4 regions of the Embleya sp. NPDC050154 genome follow, and region 3 is predicted to be linked to each of the others. Evidence: riboswitches for the same ligand, from Rfam matches in the RefSeq annotation. Region 3 holds a riboswitch; each other region holds the start of a gene.
What was found. A riboswitch is a leader RNA that binds a small molecule or an ion and turns the genes downstream of it on or off. The one in region 3 is predicted to bind cobalamin.

Region 1 (3,483 bases), on a different contig from region 3:
GCGCTGCGTCGTGGTGACGTCGAGGGGGCGCACGAGCACAGCAAGGGCTTTCCCGACACGCCTGTGGGTCAGGCGCTCGGGGCCGTGTCCCAGTGCATGGTGCTCTTCGCGCGAGGACACGGCCCGGCGGGGGCGGAGGTCGTGCGCCGGTGGTCGGCGGCGCATCCTCGCGACGACGCGCTCGGCCGCATGATGTCGCACGCGCACACCGACTTCTCCGCGATGCTGCTGGTCCAGGGTTCGGCGGACGCGGCCGCGATGTTGCCCACACTGCGCCCCGCCGTGGCGGGTTCCGGGCGGGCCCATCGCCGCAAGGGCTGCGTGGCCGAGTTCGCCTTGGACCTGTACGAGGGGCGCGTGGAGCGGGCGGCGGCGCGGGCTCGCCGATGGCGTCGGCGCGCCGCACGGCAACGGAGTCGCTGGATGGGCGCCGAGTGCGAATGTCTGCTTGCGATCTGTTCGGCCGCCGCGGGCGACCCGGACGCCGCCCGCGCCGCACTGGCGAACGCGGAGCGTCTGGCGTACGCCCACCCGGCCATCGGACTTGCCCGCGCCCGAGTCGAGGCGTGCGCCGCCGCGGCGGTGCGGCTCGAACCCACCACGGCCGTCACGGAGCCGAAGCACATCCGATAGCCGCGCAGGCGGGCGCAGATCCCCCTCCGGCACGGCAAGGCACCGGCACCACACGTCGAACGTGCGCACGCGTGCACCCGCCGCCCCCGTTCCGGCGGTGACGTCCTCGCGATGCCCGGACCGCCACCTCGTCACGTCGCTCCCGCACGCGATCAAGCTCGATCGGCGCTGGACTTACTAGGACGTCCGACTATATCGTCTTGAACTACAAGGTCCGCGGTGCAGGGAAGTCGGTGTGAATCCGGCACGGTCCCGCCACTGTGACCGGGGAGTGCGCTGCCGAGGCACCACGCCACTGGCGAAAGCCGGGAAGGCGGGCGGCGTGTGTCGATCCGGAAGTCAGGATACCGGCCGCGGGTATATCCGTGTTGTCCACGAGGATGGAGCAAACACGCATGACGCCGGTCTGCGCACTCGCCCCGGACGATCTTGCGAACGTCGAGGTCGTCGGGCTCGCCTGACCACCCTCACGTGCCACCCGACCTCGGCAACCCCGCTCCCCGAAGCGGCGGTTGCCGTGGTCGGGTCATTGCCCCGCCTCCGGATCGCACCTGACGAGAGACAGGTCGTTCATGGTCCGCGAGCTTTCCCACTTCATCGGCGGCAAGCACGTCCAAGGCGCGTCCGGCGCGTTCGGCGACGTGTACGACCCCAACACCGGACGCGTGCAGGCGCGCGTCCCGCTGGCCGACCGCGCCGACACGCTGGCGGCGATCGCCGACGCCGAGCAGGCACAACCGGCGTGGGCCGCCTGGAACCCGCAAAAGCGCGCCCGGGTGCTCTCCCGATTCCTGCAACTGGTCGAGCCCGAACGCGATTCGCTCGCCGAGCTGTTGTCGGCCGAGCACGGCAAGACTATCGCCGACGCCCACGGTGACCTGCAACGCGGCCTGGAGGTTGTGGAGTTCGCCGTCGGCATCCCGCACCTGCTCAAGGGCGAGTTCACCGACAACGCGGGTACCGGCATCGACGTGCACTCGCTGCGCCAGCCGCTCGGTGTGGTCGCCGGCATCACCCCGTTCAACTTCCCGGCGATGATCCCGCTGTGGAAGATCGCCCCGGCCATCGCGTGCGGCAACGCGTTCGTCCTCAAGCCGTCCGAACGCGACCCCTCGGTACCGCTGCGCCTGGCCGAGCTCTTCCTCGAGGCGGGACTGCCGCCGGGTGTGCTGAACGTGGTCAACGGCGGCAAGGAGTCCGTCGACACACTGCTGGAGGACCCGCGCGTCCAGGCGCTGGGCTTTGTCGGCTCGACCGCGATCGCCGAGTACGTGTACACCTCGGCCACCGCGCGCGGCAAGCGCGCCCAGTGCTTCGGCGGCGCCAAGAATCATCTGATCGTGATGCCGGACGCGGACCTCGACCAGGTCGTCGAGGCCCTGATCGGCGCCGGATACGGCTCCGCGGGCGAGCGCTGCATGGCGATCTCCGTCGCGGTTCCGGTCGGCGCGGAGACCGCGGACGCGCTGGTGGCCAAGCTCGTCGAGCGCATCGCCACGCTGCGGGTGGGCCCCTCCCACGATCGCGACGCCGACTTCGGCCCGTTGGTGGGTCGGGACGCGCTCGCTCGGGTGCACGACTACCTGGACATCGGCGTGCGCGAGGGCGCGAAGCTGCTCGTCGACGGCCGTGACGTGCGCGTCCCCGGCCACGAGGACGGCTACTTCGTCGGCGCGTCGCTGTTCGATCACGTCACGCCCTCGATGCGGGTGTACCGCGAGGAGATCTTCGGTCCGGTCCTGTCGGTGCTGCGCGCGGCCGACTACGAGGACGCGCTGCGACTGGCGAGCGAGCACGAGTACGGCAACGGCGTGGCGATCTTCACCCGCGACGGCGACACCGCCCGCGACTTCGGTCGCCGGGTGAACACCGGCATGGTCGGCGTCAATGTGCCGATCCCGGTACCGGTGGCCTACCACACGTTCGGCGGGTGGAAGCGGTCCGGATTCGGCGACCTCAACCAGCACGGACCCGACTCGATCCGCTTCTACACCCGGACCAAGACGATCACCTCGCGTTGGTTCTCCGGTGCACGCGAGGCCGCGAGTTTCACCATCCCCACGATGGGCTGACCCGATGAGCACCCTCACCGAGGATCAGCTCGCGATCGTCGAGACGACGCGGGACTTCGCCCGCGAGCACCTTGCCCCGCACGCGATCGAGTGGGACCGCACCAAGCACTTCCCCGTCGATGTCCTGCGCAAGGGCGCCGACCTCGGTCTCGGCGGCATCAACGTCCGTGAGGACGTGGGCGGTTCGGGTCTGAGCCGACTGGACGCCGCACTGATCTACGAGGCGTTGGCCGGCGGTTGCCCGAGCATCGCCGCCTACTACTCCATCCACAACATGGTCGCCTGGATGATCGACCGCCACGGCAACCCCGAGCAGCGCCACAGGTGGCTCCCGGACCTGTGCGCGATGCGCGGTCTGGCCAGCTACTGCCTGACCGAACCGGGCGCGGGGTCCGACGCCGCCGCACTGCGCACGCGCGCGGTGCGCGACGGGGACCACTATGTCCTGCACGGGGTGAAACAGTTCATCTCCGGCGCCGGGTCCTCGGCGGTGTACGCGGTGATGGCGCGGACCGGCGGGGACGGCGCCGACGGGATCTCCGCGTTCGTCGTGGAAGCCGACTCACCCGGGCTGTCCTTCGGCGCGAACGAGCTGAAGATGGGCTGGAACGCCCAGCCCACCCGCCAGGTGGTCCTGGACGGCGTGCGTGTGCCGGTCTCCCACCGGCTGGGCGCCGAGGGCGACGGCTTCCGGATGGCGATGGGCGGCCTCAACGGCGGCCGGATCGGTATCGCCGCCTGCTCGCTGGGCGGCGCGGGGGCGGCCCTCGACGCCGCC
Region 2 (3,483 bases), on a different contig from region 3:
CGTGCTGCCGATCCCGCCCGGGCGCAATCCCACCGCCGCCGAAATGGCCGCCGCGCACGGCCGGACCATCCCCGACGTGATCGGACCGAACCTGCGGGTGTTGTTCTGCGGGATCAACCCCGGCCTGTGGTCCGGTGCGACCGGGCGGCACTTCGCCCGCCCCGGCAACCGGTTCTGGCCCGCGCTGTACGCCTCCGGGTTCACGCCCCGCCTGCTCGCGCCCGCCGAGCAGGACGCGTTGACCGCGCTCGGTCTCGGCATCACCAACGTGGTGGCCCGCACCACCGCCCGTGCGGACGAGTTGAGCCGGGACGAGTACGTCGCCGGCGGCGCGGCGCTCACCGCCAAGGTGCGCACGTACCGGCCGGCCTGGCTGGCCGTGCTCGGCATCGGCGCGTACCGGACCGGTTTCGGCCGGCCCAAGGCGGTGGTCGGTCGACAGGCCGAGACCATCGGCGACACCCGGATCTGGGTGCTGCCGAACCCGAGCGGCCTGAACGCGCACTGGACGGCGGCGGCGCTCGGCGAGGCGTTCGCCGAACTGCGCACGGCGGCGGCCCAGATCGAAAGCACCCGACCGGAAACGCCACGCACCGAAACCGCCGGGACCGAAAGCACCCGGACCGAAACCACCTGACCGGAAGGCACCCGGCCGGAAACCCGCCGAAACCCATCGAAGGCGGTCGAAGGCTGCCTGAATGCGGCCCGAGGACGACCCGAAGGGGCGCGACCGCCCCAGGGCGCGGTCGGTGCGCCCGGGCCGGTCCGCGCGCCTGTATCCGAGTCGATTCGTCCATCGACCGAGTGGGATCACCCGGTTGGTGGTTACTTCGCGTTCCCTCGCGCGGTTGGGTCGGCATGGAGATCCTGCGGGCCCCGTTCGGGCCGTGGCCCACCGAGGCGTTCGAGACACCCGTGTACGAGGCGTTGGTCGCGGAGTGGCGCGACTCGGGCCGGGAGGTACCCCGGCCGGTGGACCGATGCCCCGACCGCCCGGCGCGACACGCGCGCCCATCCGGGGCCGGCCCCCGCACCGGCCGCCCCTGAGGACGCCGCCGAGGCCACCTCCGAGGCAGCCCACACCGGCCGCCGGAGGCACCCGCCGACACGCCCGGCTCCCGCCTCGCCGACCCGCCCGTCGGACGCCGTACATGCCAGGCACGCCCCGCGGCCGACCGTACGCTCCCAATGCCTCGCCCTCGCCCGCTCGGCCGCCCCGCGAAGGTCTTTCCCTCGACGCCCGGACACCACGTTCGACAGGGGCTCGGCGACGCGCGCCGCGCACAACGCCGGCGTGTCGTGCAGCCATTCGGCGGCCCGCGCGCGAGTACCGTCATGCCGGGCGTACGCCGGGAGGAGACGATTCCGCTCGGCTCGGAGGCGCCACGACACCCGGTGTGGACGGCATCGCCGCCGGGAGTGGGCCCGTCCCGGCCGAAATCGTGGTACGTCGGGAATCGCGACACGACACAACACCTGGGGGTGCGGCGACCACCCCGCCACTACATATATGCTCTGCGACGCAGCTGGTTCGCCGTTCCGGTTCAAACGGAAAGGCGACGCAAGAGGGAACCCGGTGTGAAGCCGGGACTGCCCCCGCAGCGGTAAGCGGGAACGAATGTCGTCCTGCGGCGCCGAACGCCCGGAGGGGTTCGGCGCGCGACGACCACGGGGAACTCCGCGGCCCGCCGAGCACATCGTGCCCGGTGGCGCCCCGGCATGCCCGCGAGTCCGAATACCTGCCGGCTGTCCGCGCCTTCGGGCGTGGGGTCACTGTACGTACGAGCTCGCGAGGAGAGAGCACGTGACCGTTGTGGACAGCGTGGGCGCGACCCGGATGCGGATCGACGAAAGCCCCGAGGACCAACTGGCTACCCTGGTGCGCACCCAGGCGCGCGATCTGCCGGAGGTCGATCCGGATCGGGTCGTCCGCCGGGTCGTCGCGGGTCTCAACGAGGGCGCGGACAAGGGAGCGGCCGCGGACCTGGCGGTGCGTACCGCCGCCGAGCTGATCGCGGAGGAGCCCGCCTACTCGCGGCTCGCCGCGCGCCTGCTCGCCGGCCGGATCGCGGACGAGGCCCTCGACGCGGGGGTCACCTCGTTCAGCGCAGGCATCGCGCTCGGCCGGCGCGAGGGCGTCATCGGCGCGGAGACCGCGGCGTTCGTCGCCGAGCACGCCGCCGAGTTGGACGCCGCCGTGGACGTCGACGGCGACCGGCGGTTCGAGTACTTCGGCCTGCGCACCGTGTACGACCGCTACCTGTTGCGCCACCCGGTCTCGCGCAAGGTGGTCGAGACCCCGCAGCACTTCCTGCTGCGCGTGGCGTGCGGCCTGGCCCAGGAGCCCGGCGAGGCGATCGGCTTCTACCGGCTGATGTCCTCGCTCGCCTACCTGCCCAGCTCGCCGACGCTGTTCAACTCCGGCACCGTGCACACCCAGATGTCCTCGTGCTACCTGCTCGACTCGCCCAAGGACGAGCTGGAGTCGATCTACGACATGTACGGGCGGATCGCCCGACTGTCGAAGTTCGCCGGCGGCATCGGCGTGGCGTGGTCGCGGGTGCGTTCGCGCGGCTCGCTGATCCGCGGCACCAACGGGCACTCCAACGGCATCGTGCCGTGGCTCAAGACGCTCGACTCGTCGGTGGCCGCGGTCAACCAGGGCGGCCGGCGCAAGGGCGCGGCCTGCGTGTACCTGGAGACCTGGCACCCGGACATCCTGGAGTTCCTCGAACTGCGCGAGAACACCGGTGAGGACGCGCGCCGCACGCACAACCTCAACCTGGCCAACTGGGTGCCGGACCTGTTCATGCGCCGGGTCGAGGAGGACGGCGTCTGGTCGCTGTTCGACCCGAACGAGCTGCCCGAACTGCCCGACCTGTGGGGCGCCGAGTTCGACAAGGTGTACGAAGCCGCCGAGCGGGACGGCCGGTTCGTCCGGCAGATGCCCGCGCGCGACCTCTACGCCCGGATGATGCGCACGCTCGCGCAGACCGGCAACGGCTGGATGACCTTCAAGGACGCCGCCAACCGCACCTGCAACCAGGCCGCGGAGCCCGGCAACGTGGTGCACCTGTCCAACCTGTGCACCGAGATCCTCGAGGTGACCAGCGACGGCGAGACCGCCGTGTGCAACCTCGGCTCGGTCAACCTCGGCGCGCACGTGATCGCCGGCGAGGGCATGGACTGGGACAAGCTGCGCGCGACGGTGCGCACTGCGGTGGTCTTCCTGGACCGCGTGATCGACATCAACTACTACCCGACCGACCAGGCCGCCGCGTCCAACCCGCGGTGGCGCCCGGTGGGCCTGGGCCTGATGGGCCTGCAGGACGTGTTCTTCACGCTCGGCATGCCGTTCGACTCGGTCGAGGCGCGCGAGTTGTCCACGCTGATCTCCGAGGAGATCTACCTGACCGCGCTGGAGACCTCCTCGGCGCTCGCCGAGGCGCACGGCCCGCACCCGGCCTACGCCGAGACGCACGC
Region 3 (3,483 bases):
CGGCCGCTCCGCGCGGGACCCGACACACGGTTCCCGGTGCCCCGAGCGAACCGAACGGGCAGGCCGACGGTGCTCAGCCCGCGTTCCCCCGAAAACCCGATGCCGACGACCCGATCCGGGTCCGGGCCGGCCGCGGCGGCTTGTCGTGGAAGACACAGTCGCCGCACGTACCGCCCCCGGGGATCCGGTAGTACAGGCAGCACGTGGTGCGGCGGAACGCGCCGAGCGCACCGTGCAGGCCGGTTCCACGCAACCGGCCTGCGGCCAACAGGCCGTCGGCGAACACGCGTGTGGTCGCCACGAGTTCCGGCTCGGTCGGAGCCAGGTGCCGGTGCAACACGCGGGCCGCGCCGACCAGGGCCGACGCGGCGTTGCCCCACAGCAGCCGCTCGGCGACCGGCACCACCGCTCGGGTCGCCCCGGCGAGCGGCACCAGATGCCCGACCAGCACCGCGTCGTGCAGCTGCTCGATCCCCGAGCGATCGTCCGGCACCGGCGCCGGCGCCGGATCGGGCGCCCACAACTCGACCGGCCCGGCGTCCGGGAAGCGCCAGTACGTCCGGGCCGGATCCAGGTCGGGCACCACCCGGCCGAGCACCGCCGCACCCAGTGCCACCGACCACAGCCGCGAGGCCACGCCCAGATACAGGATCGACGCGGCGACACGCGGTTCCTCGGTCCGCAGCCGGGCCCGTACGTGCTCCACCCGGGCCGCCCACGCGGCGGGCGCGGCCGGGTCGTACAGCTCGGCCAACGGCCGAAAGCCCGCGCCGTCGGTGATCGGTCCGGTCCGCAGCTCGAAGTAGGGCCCCACGTCGGCGAGCCGGCGCAGCGGCCCGCCGCCGTGGGACCGCGACCGCCCGCCGGTCAGCGGCTGTCGCCCGGACGCCACAACACATCACCCGCACCGTCGGCGTTGGCCCGCCGGGCGAGGACGAACAGCAGGTCGGACAACCGGTTGAGGTAGCGCGCGGTGAGCGGGTTGACGGTCGCGGCACCGCCTGCCGTCGCCCGCTCGTCCGCCTCGATCAACGCCCAGGTCGAGCGCTCGGCACGTCGGGCCGAGGTGCGGGCCACGTGCAGCAGGGCCGCGGCCGGGCTGCCGCCGGGCAGTACGAAGGAACGCAGCGCGGCCAGTTCCGCGTTGAACGCGTCGCAGTGCTCCTCCAGCCGGGCCACGTCCGCCTCGGTGATCCGCAGCCGGGTGTCCCCCTCGGCGATCGGCGCGCACAGGTCGGCGCCGACGTCGAACAGGTCGTGCTGCAGTTGCGCCAGTACCGCGCGCGTCTGCGGTTGCGGGTCGCCGAGCGCGAGCACGACCCCGATCGCCGCGTTGGTCTCGTCCGTGTCGGCGTACGCCGCCAACCTCGGATCGGTCTTGCGCGTACGGGAGTTGTCGCCCAGCGCGGTCGTGCCGGCATCGCCGGTACGGGTGTAGATCCGGCTCAAAACCAAGGACATGGTCGGCACCGGCCTCTCTCGGGGAAATCCGCCCCGGTTGGTGAGGTGGCGACGACGTGAGTCTCCTGGCTCTCGGATCATCGCTCCTCCCGGCCTTCCGACCCGTCTCGGGGCCGTGGCCGGTTCGGGAGTCGCTCCCCGATCACAGTGGCGGGACCGCGCCGGATTCACACCGGCTTCCTCGTACCGCCGTCGCCTTGCGCCTCCCACCATGACACGCGCGACGGGCCCGGTCCACCGTCGGATCCGGACCACGCGTGCGGGTGAAGCTTGCCGCCGGTCCGCGCGCCGAGCCCCGGACCGGCGCGGGTAAAGCCCAGGATCGGATTCCGAGAGCGGCTCCCTCGGCCGGCGTCGGCCCGGCGGTATCGGCGCCGAAGGGTGCCGACGGGCGCCGGAGGGTGCCGGTGAGTCGATCCGCGATCCGGCCGTGCCGGGAAATCAGTGCCGGAGGTATGCGTGTCCACGGTGTCCGGAACACCTGAACCAGCCGGTCCGACGCGTCGGGTGGGTCGGGCATGTCGGGTACGTCGAGCGGGCGTGCTCCTGGCGTGTTGTGTGTCGCTGTTCGGAGCCGGGTCGGGGCATCCAGCCGCCTGTGCGGGGTGGTTCGGCCCCGAGGGGATGCATCTCGCCTCCTCCGTACCGCTCTTCGATGCCGGCTCGGCGCGACCGACTCCTTCCGCTGCGGACTTCGACGCCGGGTCGGGACATACCGCCCCGCCCGCCGGACCCCTCGGCGCGGGGACGGCAGGCCCCACCCCATCCGCATCGCTGTTGAGCGCCGGCGCCGGGCGCCCCGTCGGGTCCGGCGACCGGGTGCGGTCCAGGGACCAGCCCGAGCCGAACCTGCCACCCGTCCCGCGTGCCGTCGCCGATCGGGTGGGCACTCGCGCCGGGCAGTCGGTGGACGTCCCGGTCCTGGCCGGCGACTCCGGCGAAGGGCTGGTCGTGCTGTCGTACACCAATCCCGAACACGGCCTGGTGCTCCAGCCGGACGAGCGGGGCGACGCGAATTCGGTGCTGCGGTACACGCCGGGGCCGGGCTTCACCGGACGCGACAACTTTCGCTACACGATCGTCGACCGGCTCGGCCGCGAGGCCACCGCGAGCGTGCGGATCGACGTGGCGGCCGGCCCCGGTGCGTCCGGCCGGCCGGTCGAGACCCGGGCGGGCAAGCTCGGCGTCCATCGCGGCGTCGACGAACTCCGCGCGCCCTCCGCCGCGTCGGCGGCGCGTCCGCGCGCCGGGATCGATCCGGGCGGCGGGTCGCTGCTCGTGGCCTTCCTCGGCTCGGCCCTGCTCGGGGCGGGTGTCCTGGCCTTCGTCGCCCACCGGCGGCCGGGCCGGCGGCGGCCCGGCTGAGCGGACCCGGGTCGCTTCGATCAACCGTTCGGGGTTCCGTGCCCGGATCGGCGGCTGTTCCGGGGTTCTTCGGTCTGATCGCCCTTCCGGGGCTCTTCCCCCGATCGGCTGCTCCGGGGTTCTTCGGTCTGATGGCCCTTCCCAGGCTCGTCACCCCGATCGGCCCCTCCGGGCCTCCTCGGTCCGGCCGGTGTCGCCCCGGTCAGCCCTTCCGGGCCTCCTGGGTGAGCTGGTAGAGCCCGTACAGCAGCTCGGCGATGCCGACGATCAGCAACACGACACCGATCTTCCCGAGCGCGACCACCGGTGTGTCCACGTCGTCCGCGAACAGCTTCAGGGCTCCGCCCACCACCGCGCTCAACAGGCCGGCCGTCAACGAGCCGCGTGCCTTCGCCACGGTCTTCCTCCTCCACTCGACCTGCGGGTACGGCTATGAGGCTAGGTCCGGGCCCCGGCCCGGCACGCCCTCCGCGGGAACGAACCGGCGTACACACTTCGGCCTAGGCCCTGTCCGGGTTCGCCGCGGCCGGTGGGTTCGTCGGGGCCTCCGGGAATGGGGGCGGGCCCCACCCCCGGAGGGCGGCCAGCCCCATGGGCACGCCCGATTCACGCTCCTAGCGTGGATCCGGTGCCGTGAACGGGGAGCGGCCGGAACGG
Region 4 (3,483 bases), on a different contig from region 3:
GGGTCGGCGGTCCTGTGAGGAACATCGCTCGGCCCGGGCGGCATCGGTTCCGCCGCTCGTGCCGACGCCCGTCGCACGAAGGGAATCCGCACGTGAAATCTCGTGGGAACAAGGCTCGAATAGGCCGGCTGGTCGGGGCACTCGCCCTTCTCCTGCTGCCCGCCACCGCCCAGATCACCGTGAGCGCACCCGCCGCCTACGCCATCGACCCCACCAAGGGCTCCGCCGGCGTCTGCCCGGACGCCAACGGGGTGACCGTGATCGTCGACTTCCAGGAACTCGGCGGCGCCACGCTCACCCGTTGCGCGCCCGGCGACCAGGCCACCGGTCTGGCCGCGCTCAAGAACGCCGGCTTCCAGATCCAGGGCACGAACCGGTGGGGCGAGGCGTTCATCTGCCGGATCGAGGGCAAGCCCGGCACGGACACCGAGCCCTGCGTCAACACCCCTCCGGCGTCCGCGTATTGGTCGTACTGGCACGCGCCGAACAACGGCACTTGGACGTACAGCTCGTGGGGTGCGACCAACCGCAAGCCCCCGCTGGGCAGCTTCGAGGGCTGGTCCTTCTCCAAGGACAAGACCTCCACCACCAATCCGCCCCCGCGCGTGGCCCCCACGCGCCCGTAGGGCCGACCCGGCGTCGGATCCGAAGCGAGGTCGTCCTCGGCTCCGCGACCGCGTTCGTTCCGCCGGTCATCGCCGACGCGCGTGATTCGGTCGGAACGAACGCCGGGAACGGACCGCGCACGCCTGCCCGATCGGCGCCGGCGGCGGCATCCGCCTCGCGCGTACGTCGTTTCACCGTCCACCGGGTGGACTCGCCTGCCGGACGCGCCCATCGCCGGCTAAGCTGACGGACGCAGTCGGTTCGCCCTGCCCGCCAGGCAGGCGCGTCGTAAGAGGGAACCCGGTGTGAATCCGGGACTGCCCCGCAGCGGTGAGTGGGAACGACCGCCGTCAACAGCACTGGGCCCCAGGACGGGCCCGGGAAGCGACGGCCAGTAGGAGTCCGCCCTTTCGGTGGACGCGCCCACGAGTCCGAAGACCTGCCACTGCCCGTGTGCCGACGAGGCACACGGTGATCTCGGTGACCTCGTGGGCGGGTCGGCGGACAACCCCGGTGGCACACGTGCGCGACAGCGCCGAAACGCCCCGGCGGCTTGCCATCCCTTCGCGCCCTCGATCCGTCCCGGGATTCCGGAGACAACTCGCGAAGGAGAGTTCCGTGACCACCAAGTCCGCAGCCGCGGCAACCCGCGCCACCGTGTACGGCTACCCCCGACAGGGCCCGCGCCGGGAGTTGAAGAAGGCCATCGAGGGCTACTGGGCCGGTCGGGTCACCGCCGACGGGCTTCGCGAGACCGCGGCCGAACTGCGCCGCGCCAACCGCGATCGGCTCGCCGATGCCGGTGTACACGAGGTGCCCACCGGCGACTTCTCGCTCTACGACCACGTCCTGGACACCACCGTGATGGTCGGCGCGATCCCGCCCCGCCACCGTGCGGCCGTCGAAGCCGACGCCCTGGACGGCTACTTCGCGATGGCGCGCGGCACCCAGGAGGTGGCGCCGCTGGAGATGACCAAGTGGTTCGACACGAACTACCACTACCTGGTCCCCGAACTCGGCCCCGACACCGTGTTCTCCGCGAACTCCGCCAAGCAGGTCGCCGAGTTCGAGGAGGCCGTCGCACAGGGCCTGACCGCCCGCCCCGTACTGGTCGGACCGATCACCTACCTCCTGCTCGCCAAGCCCGCGCCCGGCGTCGCGGCCGACTTCCAGCCGCTGACCCTGTTGGATCGACTACTGCCGGTGTACGCCGAGGTGCTCGCCGACCTGCGCGCGGCCGGCGCCGAGTGGGTGCAACTGGACGAACCCGCGCTGGTCCAGGACCGCAGCTTCGCCGAACTCAACGCCATCGCACGCGCCTACCGCGACCTCGGCGCGCTCACCGACCGGCCCAGGCTGCTGGTCGCCTCGTACTTCGACCGCCTCGGCGAGGCGTTGCCGATCCTGGCCAAGGCGCCGATCGAGGGGCTCGCCCTCGACTTCACCGGAGCCGCGTTCGCCAACCTGGACGCCCTGGCCGCCGTCGGCGGACTGCCCGGCAAGCGCCTGGTCGCCGGCGTCGTCGACGGGCGCAACGTGTGGATCAACGACCTCGGCAGGTCGCTGGCCACCCTGGGTACCCTGCTGGGCCTGGCCGAGCGCGTCGACGTGTCCGCGTCCTGCTCCCTGTTGCACGTGCCCCTGGACGCCGGCGACGAGCGCGACATCGACCCGCAGGTCTCCCGATGGCTCGCCTTCGCCCGGCAAAAGACCGAGGAGATCGTCACGTTGGCCCGCGGCCTGGGCCAGGGCACGGACACCATCGCGACCCATCTCGCCGCCAACCGGGCCGACCTGGCCGCGCGCAAGACCTCCGCCCTGACCCGCGACCCCGCCGTACGTGCCCGCGCCGCCGCGGTCACCGACGCGGACGGCCGGCGCAGCCTGCCCTACGCCGAGCGCGCCGCGGCCCAACGTGCCCACCTGGGACTCCCGTTGCTGCCGACGACCACGATCGGCTCCTTCCCGCAGACCGGCGAGCTGCGCACCGCCCGCGCCGACCTGCGCGCCGGACGCATCGACGAGGCAGGCTACGAGGAACGCATCGAGTCCGAGATCCGCGACGTGATCTCCTTCCAGGAGAAGGCCGGAATCGACGTCCTGGTGCACGGCGAGGCCGAACGCAACGACATGGTGCAGTACTTCGCCGAACAACTCACCGGATACGTGGCCACCCGGCACGGCTGGGTCCAGTCGTACGGCACCCGGTACGTGCGCCCGCCGATCCTGGCCGGCGACATCTCCCGTCCCGAGCCGATGACCGTGCGCTGGACCTCGTTCGCCCAGTCGTTGTCCGACCGCCCCGTCAAGGGCATGCTCACCGGCCCCGTCACCATGCTCGCGTGGTCCTTCGTGCGCGACGACCAGCCGCTCGGAACCACCGCCCGGCAGGTCGCCCTGGCGCTGCGCGACGAGGTCCGCGACCTGGAGGACGCGGGGGGCTCGGTCATCCAGGTGGACGAACCAGCGCTGCGCGAGACACTGCCGCTGCGCGCCGCGGACCGCGCCGAATACCTGGCCTGGGCCACCGAGTCGTTCCGCCTGACCACCTCCGGCGTGCGCGCGGCCACCCAGATCCACACGCACATGTGCTACGCCGAGTTCGGCGACATCGTGCAGGCGATCGACGACCTCGACGCCGACGTGATCAGCCTGGAGGCCGCCCGTTCGCACATGCAGGTCGCCCGGGAGCTCGCCGCCCACGGCTATCCGCGCGAGGCCGGTCCCGGTGTGTACGACATCCACTCCCCGCGCGTCCCGAGTGCGGAGGAGGTGACCGCTCTGCTGCACGAGGGGTTGACCGCGATCCCCGCCGGGCGGTTGTGGGTCAACCCCGACTGCGGCCTCAAGACCCGCGGCTGGCCCGAGGTTCGCGCC

Region 1: linked by a shared signal. The riboswitch ahead of ACIBSV_RS33750 (CoA-acylating methylmalonate-semialdehyde dehydrogenase) and the one ahead of ACIBSV_RS25340 (cob(I)yrinic acid a,c-diamide adenosyltransferase) in region 3 are both predicted to bind cobalamin.
Region 2: linked by a shared signal. The riboswitch ahead of ACIBSV_RS29565 (ribonucleoside-diphosphate reductase subunit alpha) and the one ahead of ACIBSV_RS25340 (cob(I)yrinic acid a,c-diamide adenosyltransferase) in region 3 are both predicted to bind cobalamin.
Region 4: linked by a shared signal. The riboswitch ahead of metE (5-methyltetrahydropteroyltriglutamate--homocysteine S-methyltransferase) and the one ahead of ACIBSV_RS25340 (cob(I)yrinic acid a,c-diamide adenosyltransferase) in region 3 are both predicted to bind cobalamin.

What each region holds. Positions count from the first base shown of each region.
Region 1 is NZ_JBITJP010000019.1:139,323-142,805, forward strand. Features, by position in the region: gene ACIBSV_RS33745 (hypothetical protein) at 1-633, shown strand, start outside; cobalamin riboswitch at 834-1,004, shown strand; gene ACIBSV_RS33750 (CoA-acylating methylmalonate-semialdehyde dehydrogenase) at 1,206-2,705, shown strand; gene ACIBSV_RS33755 (acyl-CoA dehydrogenase family protein) at 2,710-3,483, shown strand, end outside.
Region 2 is NZ_JBITJP010000015.1:192,111-195,593, reverse strand. Features, by position in the region: gene mug (G/U mismatch-specific DNA glycosylase) at 44-637, shown strand; cobalamin riboswitch at 1,511-1,762, shown strand; gene ACIBSV_RS29565 (ribonucleoside-diphosphate reductase subunit alpha) at 1,838-3,483, shown strand, end outside.
Region 3 is NZ_JBITJP010000012.1:133,166-136,648, reverse strand. Features, by position in the region: gene ACIBSV_RS25345 ((2Fe-2S)-binding protein) at 74-892, opposite strand; gene ACIBSV_RS25340 (cob(I)yrinic acid a,c-diamide adenosyltransferase) at 868-1,461, opposite strand; cobalamin riboswitch at 1,520-1,646, opposite strand; gene ACIBSV_RS25335 (Ig-like domain-containing protein) at 2,281-2,826, shown strand; gene ACIBSV_RS25330 (DUF5708 family protein) at 3,029-3,223, opposite strand.
Region 4 is NZ_JBITJP010000001.1:463,730-467,212, reverse strand. Features, by position in the region: gene ACIBSV_RS02150 (flagellar hook-length control protein FliK) at 93-626, shown strand; cobalamin riboswitch at 847-1,068, shown strand; gene metE (5-methyltetrahydropteroyltriglutamate--homocysteine S-methyltransferase) at 1,225-3,483, shown strand, end outside.